Regions from separate parts of the Streptomyces sp. NPDC057963 genome, predicted to be linked through region 1. Evidence: riboswitches for the same ligand, from Rfam matches in the RefSeq annotation. Region 1 holds a riboswitch; each other region holds the start of a gene.

Evidence for each region. Region 1 has a riboswitch for thiamine pyrophosphate ahead of thiC (phosphomethylpyrimidine synthase ThiC). Riboswitches for the same ligand answer to the same signal wherever they lie in the genome.
Region 2: it holds a riboswitch for thiamine pyrophosphate, as region 1 does, so the genes downstream of both, thiO (glycine oxidase ThiO) here and thiC (phosphomethylpyrimidine synthase ThiC) in region 1, are expected to answer to the same signal.
Region 3: it holds a riboswitch for thiamine pyrophosphate, as region 1 does, so the genes downstream of both, ACFVT1_RS38300 (thiamine ABC transporter substrate binding subunit) here and thiC (phosphomethylpyrimidine synthase ThiC) in region 1, are expected to answer to the same signal.

Annotation. Positions count from the first base shown of each region.
Region 1 is NZ_JBHVPX010000002.1:187,001-190,269, reverse strand. Features, by position in the region: gene ACFVT1_RS04570 (SsgA family sporulation/cell division regulator) at 1-357, shown strand, start outside; gene ACFVT1_RS04565 (YibE/F family protein) at 438-1,760, opposite strand; TPP riboswitch at 1,831-1,964, shown strand; gene thiC (phosphomethylpyrimidine synthase ThiC) at 1,957-3,269, shown strand, end outside.
Region 2 is NZ_JBHVPX010000008.1:176,210-179,478, forward strand. Features, by position in the region: gene ACFVT1_RS20545 (thiazole synthase) at 1-169, opposite strand, end outside; gene thiS (sulfur carrier protein ThiS) at 172-474, opposite strand; gene thiO (glycine oxidase ThiO) at 471-1,652, opposite strand; TPP riboswitch at 1,650-1,763, opposite strand; gene ACFVT1_RS20560 (NAD(P)/FAD-dependent oxidoreductase) at 2,061-3,269, shown strand, end outside.
Region 3 is NZ_JBHVPX010000036.1:10,044-13,312, reverse strand. Features, by position in the region: gene ACFVT1_RS38305 (ABC transporter permease) at 1-437, opposite strand, end outside; gene ACFVT1_RS38300 (thiamine ABC transporter substrate binding subunit) at 584-1,693, opposite strand; TPP riboswitch at 1,767-1,883, opposite strand; gene rlmN (23S rRNA (adenine(2503)-C(2))-methyltransferase RlmN) at 1,940-3,046, opposite strand; gene ACFVT1_RS38290 (phosphatidate cytidylyltransferase) at 3,151-3,269, opposite strand, start outside.

The DNA.
Region 1 (3,269 bases):
CGGTATGAAGTGTGCGATCCATATGCGATCCGGATGACCTTCCATCTGCCCGGCGACGCCCCCGTCACCTGGGCATTCGGCCGTGAGCTGCTGCTCGACGGCCTCAACAGTCCCAGTGGCGACGGCGATGTGCACATTGGGCCCACCGAGCCCGAGGGGCTTTCCGATGTACACATCCGGCTTCAGGTGGGCGAGGACCGCGCCCTCTTCAGGGCCGGTACGGCGCCGCTCGTGGCCTTTCTCGACCGGACGGACAAACTCGTGCCGCTCGGGCAGGAATGCACGCTGGGTGACTTCGAGGGCAACCTGGAGGAGGCCCTGGGCCGGATCCTCGCCGAGGAGCAGAACGCCGGCTGAAGAGCACGGCGTCGCAGACCGGCCCGCCGGTCGAACGCGACACCTGCCGAACGGGTGAATCGCTCTCCGTACGGGGGCGTTCAAGGCTTCGTCCTGCGACGGCGGCCTCTCCCGGTCCGTACGGGTGCAGGAGCTCCGGCTTCCGCGCCGAGCCCTGTGCGGTCCGCGGAGACGACCAGCGCGGCGAGCACTGTCGTCACCGGCACCGAGGCGACCAGTCCGATCGAGCCGACCAGCGTCCGCACGATCTCTTCCGCCACCAGTTCGCTGTTGGCCACCGTCCCCACGCTGCTCTGGGCGATCGAGAACAGCAGCAGCAGCGGCAGCGCGGCGCCCGCGTAGGCGAGCACCAGCGTGTTGACGACCGAGGCGATGTGGTCGCGTCCGATCCTGATCGCCGCTCGGTAGAGCCCCCGCGCGCCCATCGTCGGGTTCGCCTGGTGCAGCTCCCAGACCGCCGATGTCTGGGTGACCGTCACGTCGTCGAGTACCCCGAGCGAACCGATGATGACACCGGCCAGCAGCAGGCCGCTCATGTCGATGTGCGGGTACAGGCCGTGGATGAGGCCGGTGCTGTCGTCGGTGTTGCCGGTCAGGCTCGCCCAGCCGATGAAGAGCGATCCGAGCAGTCCGATCAGCAGGAGCGAGATTAGTGTGCCGATCACCGCGACCGAGGTGCGGGCGGTCAGGCCGTGGCACATGTAGAGCGCGGTCAGCATGATCGCACTGGCCCCGATCACCGCGACGAGCAGGGGATTCGAACCCTGGAGGATGGCCGGGAGGATGAACAGGGTCAGCACGGCGAACGACACGGCGAGCGCGATCAGTGCCATCACCCCGCGCATCCTGCCCACCGTGACCACGACCAGGGCGAAGATCCCGGCCAGCAGTGTCATCGGGAACTTCCGGTTCACATCCGTCACCGAGTACTGCAGGTCATGGGGCGCGTCGGGCGCGTAGGCCACGACCACGCCCTGCCCCTTGCGCAACTGACGCGGTGCATCGGGCTGGACGATCTCGACGAAGGTCCGGCCCTTGTCGTGACCGGTCGTCACCTCGACGGTGGCCTTCTCGCACAGCCCCGGCCCGCTTCCCGACGGCGGGGTGGTCTCGCCGCTGGTGGGCATCTGGGCGGCGTTCACTTCCTTGCAGTCCACCTTGTCGACGTTCACCACCTTTCCCTGCTGGGTCTGCCGGTCGAAACCGACACCGGTCCGCTCGTGCGGTGGCGCACCGCCCGGCCAGAGCACCGCCAGGCCGACGACGACCGCGGCGGCGAACGGGATGAGTACGGCCGCGATCACCTTGCGCAGATGCTTGGAGACGGGCGCGGCAGGACCATGACTGTGTGAGTGGCCGTGCTGATGGCCCTGCGGGTCGGGGTCGATATGGGGGGACGTCACCGGCCGATCATCGCAAGAAGGGAAGGGCCCTCTGTTCATCGCGCCGGACGGGGCGCTAGCGTGGAGGAACCTTTGCACACGCGGGAGCTCGGAGCACCGGGCTGAGAGGGCGCTGATATCCGTACACCTGTACGGGACAGGCTGCGCCGACCGCCGAACCTGTTACCGGGTAATGCCGGCGTAGGGAGTAGGTCTCATGACCACATCGGACGCACGCACGCCTGCCTCGAACCAGAGCGACGAGGCCGGGAAGTCCATCGGCTGGCACAAGGGATATGTCCGGGGTTCACGCCCGGACCTCCGGGTGCCGGTCCGTCAGGTGCACCTCACCAACGGCAAGGACGTGACGCTGTACGACACGTCGGGGCCGTACACCGACCCCACCACGGAGACCGATGTCCGTCGCGGACTCGCACCGCTGCGGGAGAACTGGATCATCGCGCGCGGCGACACCGAGGAGTACCCGGGCCGCCCCGCCCGCCCCGAGGACGACGGGCTCAGGCACACCTCGCCGCGTGGCGGGCTGCGCAACCTCGACGCCGTCTTCCCCGGCCGGCCGCGGCTGCCCCGCCGCAGTCGGGACGGGCAGCCGGTGACCCAGCTCGCGTACGCCCGCCGGGGCGAGATCACCCCGGAGATGGAGTACGTGGCGATCCGGGAGAACGTCGGGCCCGAGGTGGTGCGCGAGGAGATCGCGGCCGGCCGGGCCGTGCTGCCGGCCAACGTCAACCACCCCGAGATCGAACCGATGATCATCGGGAAGCGGTTCCTGGTGAAGGTCAATGCCAACATCGGCAACTCCGCGGTGACGTCCTCCATCGAGGAGGAGGTGGAGAAGATGACGTGGGCGACGCGGTGGGGCGCCGACACGGTCATGGACCTTTCCACCGGACGCAACATTCACACCACCCGTGAGTGGGTTCTCCGCAACTCCCCCGTGCCGATCGGCACCGTTCCCCTCTACCAGGCCCTCGAAAAGGTCGACGGCCGGGCCGAGGAGCTGACCTGGGAGATCTACAAGGACACCGTCATCGAGCAGGCCGAGCAGGGCGTCGACTACATGACGGTCCACGCCGGCGTGCGCCTGCCGTACGTCCCGCTGACCGCTCGCCGCAAGACCGGCATCGTCTCCCGCGGCGGCTCGATCATGGCCGCGTGGTGCCTGGCGCACCACAAGGAGTCGTTCCTGTACGAGCACTTCGAGGAGCTCTGCGAGATCCTCGCCGGCTACGACGTGACGTACTCGCTGGGCGACGGTCTGCGCCCCGGCTCGATCGCCGACGCCAACGACGAGGCGCAGTTCGCCGAACTGCGCACGCTCGGCGAACTGAACACGATCGCCAAGCGGTTCGGCGTCCAGACCATGATCGAGGGGCCGGGCCATGTCCCGATGCACAAGATCAAGGAGAACATCGACCTCCAGCAGGAGATCTGCGAGGAGGCGCCGTTCTACACGCTCGGCCCGCTGACCACCGATGTCGCTCCGGCGTACGACCACATCACCTCGGG
Region 2 (3,269 bases), on a different contig from region 1:
CCGAGCCCTGCACGGCCGGATCCAGGCGGCGCATCGCCACGGTGGTCAGTTCGGTACCGGAGGCGGTCAGCGAGCGTTCCAGCACGTCGAGGCTGGGCGCCCCGCCGGTCCCCATGATCAGCCGGGAGCCGAAGGAGGTGTCGCCGAGGGTGAAGAGGTCGTCGGACACCGTCAGCCTCCCTGGACCGCGGTCAGGACCTCGACGCGGTCACCGTCACCGAGCGCGGCGGTGGACCACCGGCCGCGCGGGACGACGGTCTCGTTGACGGCGGCGGCGACTCCGGAGCGCGCGGCGGTCAGAGTGGCGACGAGGGCGCCGAGGGTGGTGCCCGCGGGGAGGAGGCGCACCTCGCCGTTCACGGACACGGAGAGGGGCGCGGATTCGGCGGAAGAAGGAGAAGGAGAAGGAGAGGGGGAAGGAGAGGGGGAGGGAGAGGGAGAGCCGGGCTCGGAGAGCGGTGCGGGCTCGGTCATGCGGGCTGCTCCTGACGTACGGGGGCGGCGGGCGGGAAGCGGTGCGGAGTGAAGGGGCGGGCCACCTCGGGCAGTTCGCCGTCGGCCAGCAGCGCGGCCATGGCGTCTCCGGTGACGGGGGTGAGCAGCACCCCGTTGCGATGGTGGCCGGTGGCCAGGTGGAGGCCGGGCAGGGTGGTGGGGCCGAGCAGCGGGGCGTTGTCGGGGGAGGCGGGGCGCAGGCCGGCCCGGGTCTCGGTGAGCGGCAGCTCGGTGATGCCGGGCACCAGCTCGTGGGCGTCCCGCAGCAGCTCGTAGACACCGCCCGCGGTGACGGTGGTGTCCCAGCCCATCTCCTCGCTGGTGGCGCCGACGACCAGTTCGCCGTTCTCCCGCGGGACGAGATAGACATGACTGCCCCGCACCACGGCCCGGACCGTCCGGGTGAGGAAGGGTGCGTACGGTGCGGGCACGGTCAGCCGCAGCACCTGCCCCTTCACCGGCCGGACCGGCGGCACGGCCTCGTCCGGCAGCCCCGGGAGCCGGCCGCTGAGACTGCCCGCGGCGAGTACGACCTGGTCGGCGCCGAGCTGCGTACCACCGGCGAGCACGGCTCCGGCGGCCCGGTCGCGTACGACAGCCAGGCGCTCCACCCAGCCGCGGTGGAAGACCACCCCGGCCCGCTCGCAGGCGGTCAGCAGTGCGGCGGCCAGTCGGCGCGGATCGATCTGGTGGTCGCCGTCGACCCGCAGACCGCCGCGGACACCGGGCGCGAGCATGGGCTCCAGACGGCGGCAGTCGCGGCCGCCGAGCCACTCCGACTCCAGGCCCGAACGCTGCTGCAGGGCGTGCAGTTCCCGCAGATGGGCACGGTCGTCGGAGTCCAGCGCGACGGCCAGGGTGCCGCAGGCGCGGAAGCCGGTCTCCTGACCGCTCGCCGCCTCAAGTTCGGCCGCGAAGGCCGGATAGCGCGCGGCCGAGGCGACATTGAGGCCCAGCAGCATCTGTTCGCCGTAGTGGAGTTCGGTGACGGCGGCCAGCATGCCGGCCGCCACTTGGGCGGCTCCGCCGCCCGGTTCGGGATCGGCGACCGCGGTGCGCAGTCCGCGCTGCGCGGCCCGCCAGGCGGTCACCAGACCGATGATCCCGCCCCCGACGACCAGGACGTCGGATCCGTCTTTGTTCCGAGAAGAACGCATGGGCGTCCAGCCCCTCCCTTCGCCGGCATGACCCGGATCAGGTTCGTACGGTCGGAGGCCGCCCCAGCCTCCCTCTCAGCCCGGTGCGTCCGGGCTCCCGCGAGTCTTTTACGTGGGCCACCCTAAACCTCGTTCCCCGGAGCCAGTAAGGGAGCAGGACCGGTGGCCCGTTCGCTCGCTCGACTTCCTCCCTCATGGCCTCAAGGCATGGGGGTGCCCCCTCCGTCCAGCCGCAGCGGGACGGAACGACATCCTCCGGCCACTGCGTCTGCACCGTTGCCGCTCTCGTGGACGGCCGGGTCCGGCCGGCGGAGCGAGGGGAGCGGGAGTCGCAGGAGGGAAGCGGAACGCGCACCGTGGAAGAGATCCCCCTACCCTGATGAATCGTCAGGTGCTTATGGTGTACGGGTGAGCGAGCAGCAGCAGTCGGAGCAGCCTGACGGGGCGCAGCGGCCCGACCCGTCGGCAGGGCGTCGCGTCGTCGTCGTCGGCGCGGGCATGGCCGGCGTACAGACGGCGGTGGCCCTGCGGGAACAGGGCTTCACCGGCCCTGTCGTCCTGCTCGGCGCCGAACCGCACCAGCCCTACGACCGGCCCCCGCTGTCCAAGGCGGTACTGCTCGGCAAGGCCGAGGGCTCCGCGTTCGACATCGACTTCGAGGCGCTGGACATCGATCTGCGACTGGGGCGCGAAGTCACCGGTGTCCGGCCCGGCGCGCATGAGCTGGACACCCCGTCGGGTCCCGTGCCCTACGACTTCCTGGTGATCGCGACCGGTGCCGAACCGGTCGTCCTGCCCGGCTCCGAGGGCCTTCCCGGCGTCCATCTGCTGCGCACCCTCGACGACGTGGCACGACTGCGCCCCGTCCTCGACGAGCAGCACGGCGTCGTGGTCGTCGGAGCGGGCTGGATCGGCGCCGAGTTCGCCACCGCGGCCCGCGCCGCGGGCTGCGCGGTCACCGTAGTCGAGGCCGCCGAGCAGCCCCTCGCGGGCGCGATGCCGGCCGAGGTCGCCGCCCCGATGACCGCCTGGTACGCCGAGATCGGCGCCGAACTCCTCACCGGAGCCCGGGTCGCCCGCATCGAACCGAACCGGGTGGTCCTCGCGGACGGCCGCGAGATCCCGGCCGGAGCGGTCGTCGTCGGAATCGGCGCACGGCCCGCCACCGGCTGGCTGGCCGGCTCCGGCATCGCGCTCGGCGCCGACGGATCGGTGACCGCCGACGGTGCGCTGCGCACCTCGCAGCCCGATGTGTACGCGGTCGGCGACTGCGCCTCGTTCCCCTCCGCCCGGTACGGCGAACGCCTTCTCGTCCACCACTGGGACAACGCCCTCCAGGGCCCCCGGACCGCCGCCGCCAACATCATCTCCGCCGTGGCCGGCGGTGACCCGGCACCGCGGACGTACGACCCCGTGCCGTACTTCTGGTCCGAGCAGTTCGACCGGTTCGTGCAGTACGCGGGCCACCACGGGGGCGCCGACACCCTGCTGTGGCGCGGCGGGCCCACCGGCCCCACCTGGTCGGTGTGCTGGCTGCGCGACGGCGTCCTGGTCGCGGTCCTCGCCGTCGGCCGGCCGCGCGACCTGGCGCAGGGGCGCAGGCTCATCGAGGCGGGC
Region 3 (3,269 bases), on a different contig from region 1:
CCGCCCACGGTCCGTACGACCACTGCGTAGTTGAAGAAGACATGGGCGAGCAGAATCGCCCAGACGGTGGTGTCGAGGCGTACGCCCCAGAGTTCGTCGAGGAACCCGCCGCGTCCCAGCAGCGCCAGGAAGGCCGTCCCGACGACGACGGTCGGCAGGACGAACGGCACGGTGACGACCGCCCGCAGCAGCTGCTTGCCGGGGAAGTCGAAGCGGGCGAAGACATAGGCGCCGGGCAGCGCGATCAGCAGGGTCAGCGAGGTCGAGGCGAGCGCCTGCCAGGTCGTGAACCAGAGGACGTCGCGGATGTCCGGCCGGGTCAGCACCTCGACGACCCGGCCGAACTGCCAGACGCCGTCCGCCTTCAGCCCGCGGCCGACGATCGCGGTGACGGGGTAGGCGAAGAACAGCGCGAAGAACGCGACGGGCACGGCCATCAGGCCGAGCCGCACCGCACTCCCGCGCCGCGCCTTCGCGCGCGCGAAGTCCGCGTGCCCGAAGCGGGCGCGCGGCTCCTCCCCCCGCGGCCCCTCCTCGGGCGCGCCCTTCCCGCCCGCGTCCGTTCCGCGTACGGGGGTCCGCGTTACTTCACTACGAGCGAGGACCACGACTGGACCCACTGCTCACGGTTCTTGGAGATCTTGTCGGGGGCGACGGTCGCCGGTGTGCCGACCGTCGCGCCGAACTTCGTGAAGAGTTCCGGCAGTTTCGCGCTCTCGTCGACCGGGTTCACGAACATGTTGAGCGGCATGTCCTCCTGGAACCTCTTGCTGATCAGGAAGTCCAGCAGGGCCTTGCCCCCCGCCTCGTTCTTCGCACCGTTCAGCAGGCCCGCGAACTCGATCTGGCGGAAGCAGGTCCCGGTGGCGACCCCGGTCGGTGCCTCGGCCGGCTGCGGCTTCGCGTAGAGCACCTCGACGGGTGGGCTGGAGGCGTACGACACGACGAGCGGCCGGTCGGCCTTGGCCTTCTTGCCGCCCGCGGAACCGGAGAACTCCTCGTTGTACGCCTGCTCCCAGCCGTCGACGACCTTGACGCCGTTGTCCTTCAGCTGCTTCCAGTAGTCCTGGTAGCCCTTCTCGCCGTAGGTGGCGACGGTGCCGAGAAGGAAGCCGAGGCCGGGCGAGGAGGTCCCGGCGTTCTCGGTGACGAGGAGGTTCTTGTACGCGGGCTTCGCCAGGTCGTCGAAGGTCCGCGGCGGCGCGAGTTTCTTCGCCGCGAAGTACTCCTTGTCGTAGTTGACGCAGATGTCGCCGGTGTCGATCGGGGTGACCCGGTGCTCGGCGTCGAGTCGGGTGCCGGCCGCCACCCGGTCGATGCCCTTCGCCTCGTACGGCGTGAAGAGGCCACTGTCGAGGGCGCGGGAAAGCAGGGTGTTGTCGACACCGAAGAACACGTCACCGCGCGGTGATCCCTTGGTCAGGATCTCCTGGTTGAGCGCGACACCCGCGTCGCCGCTCTTCAGCACCTTGACGGTGTAGCCGGTCTGCTCGGTGAACTCCTTCAGCACGTCCTTGGAGACGTTGAAGGAGTCATGGCTGACGAGCGTCACGGTCTTCGAGCCGGAGCTCTTCGTGCCGCCGGAACCGGAGTCCGACGTATCGGAACTCCCGCATCCGGCCAGTGCCGTGACGCCGAGCGCGGCGGCGACGGCCGTCGCCGCGAGCTGCGTGGTTCTGCGCGTGGTGCTCATTGTGGATTCCTCCTGGGTTTTGGCCAGGAAGAGACGCGGCCCCGCCCGCGAAAAGCGGGCAGGGCGCAACAGCATGAGTTGATGACCGAACTTCCTACCCGGAATGACCCGGGCGAGGTTCAGAGGGTCTGCGGCCGACCTGTTCTCGGTGCCGCACTCTCAGCGCTGTGGCGCTCCCCTGTCGGAATATGAAGTTGATTTATATGAAGTTGATTTCAGGCCCAGGTTACACGGGCCGTTCCGGCCTCAGCGCTCGGCTGCCGCCAACTGACCGCAGGCACCGTCGATCTCCTGGCCTCGGGTGTCCCGCACGGTCACCGGCACCCCGTGTGCCGCGATCGCCTCGACGAAGGCCTTCTCGTCCTCGGGCCGCGAGGCCGTCCACTTGGACCCGGGGGTCGGGTTCAGCGGGATCAGGTTGACATGCACCCGCTTGCCCTTGAGGAGCCGGCCGAGCCGGTCACCACGCCATGCCTGGTCGTTGATGTCCCGGATCAGCGCGTACTCGATGGAGATCCGGCGGCCGGACTTCTCCGCGTACTCCCACGCGGCGTCCAGCACCTCGCGCACCTTCCACCGCGTGTTCACGGGGACGAGTGTGTCGCGCAGCTCGTCGTCCGGTGCGTGCAGCGAGACGGCGAGACGGCACTTGAACCCCTCGTCGGCGAAGCGGAGCATCGCGGGCACCAAGCCGACGGTGGAGACGGTGATCCCCCGCTGCGAAAGCCCCAGCCCGTCCGGCTCCGGATCGGTGAGCCGGCGGATCGCGCCGACCACCCGCTTGTAGTTGGCGAGCGGCTCGCCCATGCCCATGAAGACGATGTTGGAGAGGCGCGCCGGGCCTCCCGGGACCTCTCCGTCGCGCAGCGCCCGCATGCCGTCCACGATCTGGTGGACGATCTCGGCGGTCGACAGATTGCGGTCGAGACCGGCCTGCCCCGTGGCGCAGAACGGGCAGTTCATCCCGCACCCCGCCTGCGACGAGATGCACATCGTCACCCGCTCCGGGTAGCGCATCAGGACGGATTCGACGAGCGTCCCGTCGTGCAGCTTCCACAGCGTCTTGCGGGTGGTGTCGTCGTCGCAGCTGATGTGACGGACCACCGACATCAGGTCGGGGAACATCGCCTCGGCGAGCCCGTCCCGCGAAGCGGCCGGGATGTTGGTCCACTCGGCCGGGTCGTGCGCATACCGAGCGAAGTAGTGCTGCGAGAGCTGCTGGGCGCGGAACGGCTTCTCGCCGATCGCGACGACGGCTTCCTTGCGCTCGGCGGGCGTGAGGTCGGCGAGGTGCCGCGGCGGCTTCTTGGCTCCGCGGGGCGCGACGAAAGTGAGTTCTCCGGGCTTAGGCATGGTTCATCCAGTGTCGCAGACAAAGCAGCGAGGGCCCGCCGCCCTGTGGACAACGGACCCTCACTCGCAAATGCCCAGGTCAGGGCGGTGAATCGCCCTCAGGGTCAGCCGGATCCCACGAACAGCACCAGCAGCAGCCAGACCACCGGAGCGGTCGGCAGCAGCGAGTCCAGCCGGTCCATGATGCCGCCGTGCCCCGGCAGGAGCGTGCCCATGTCCTTGA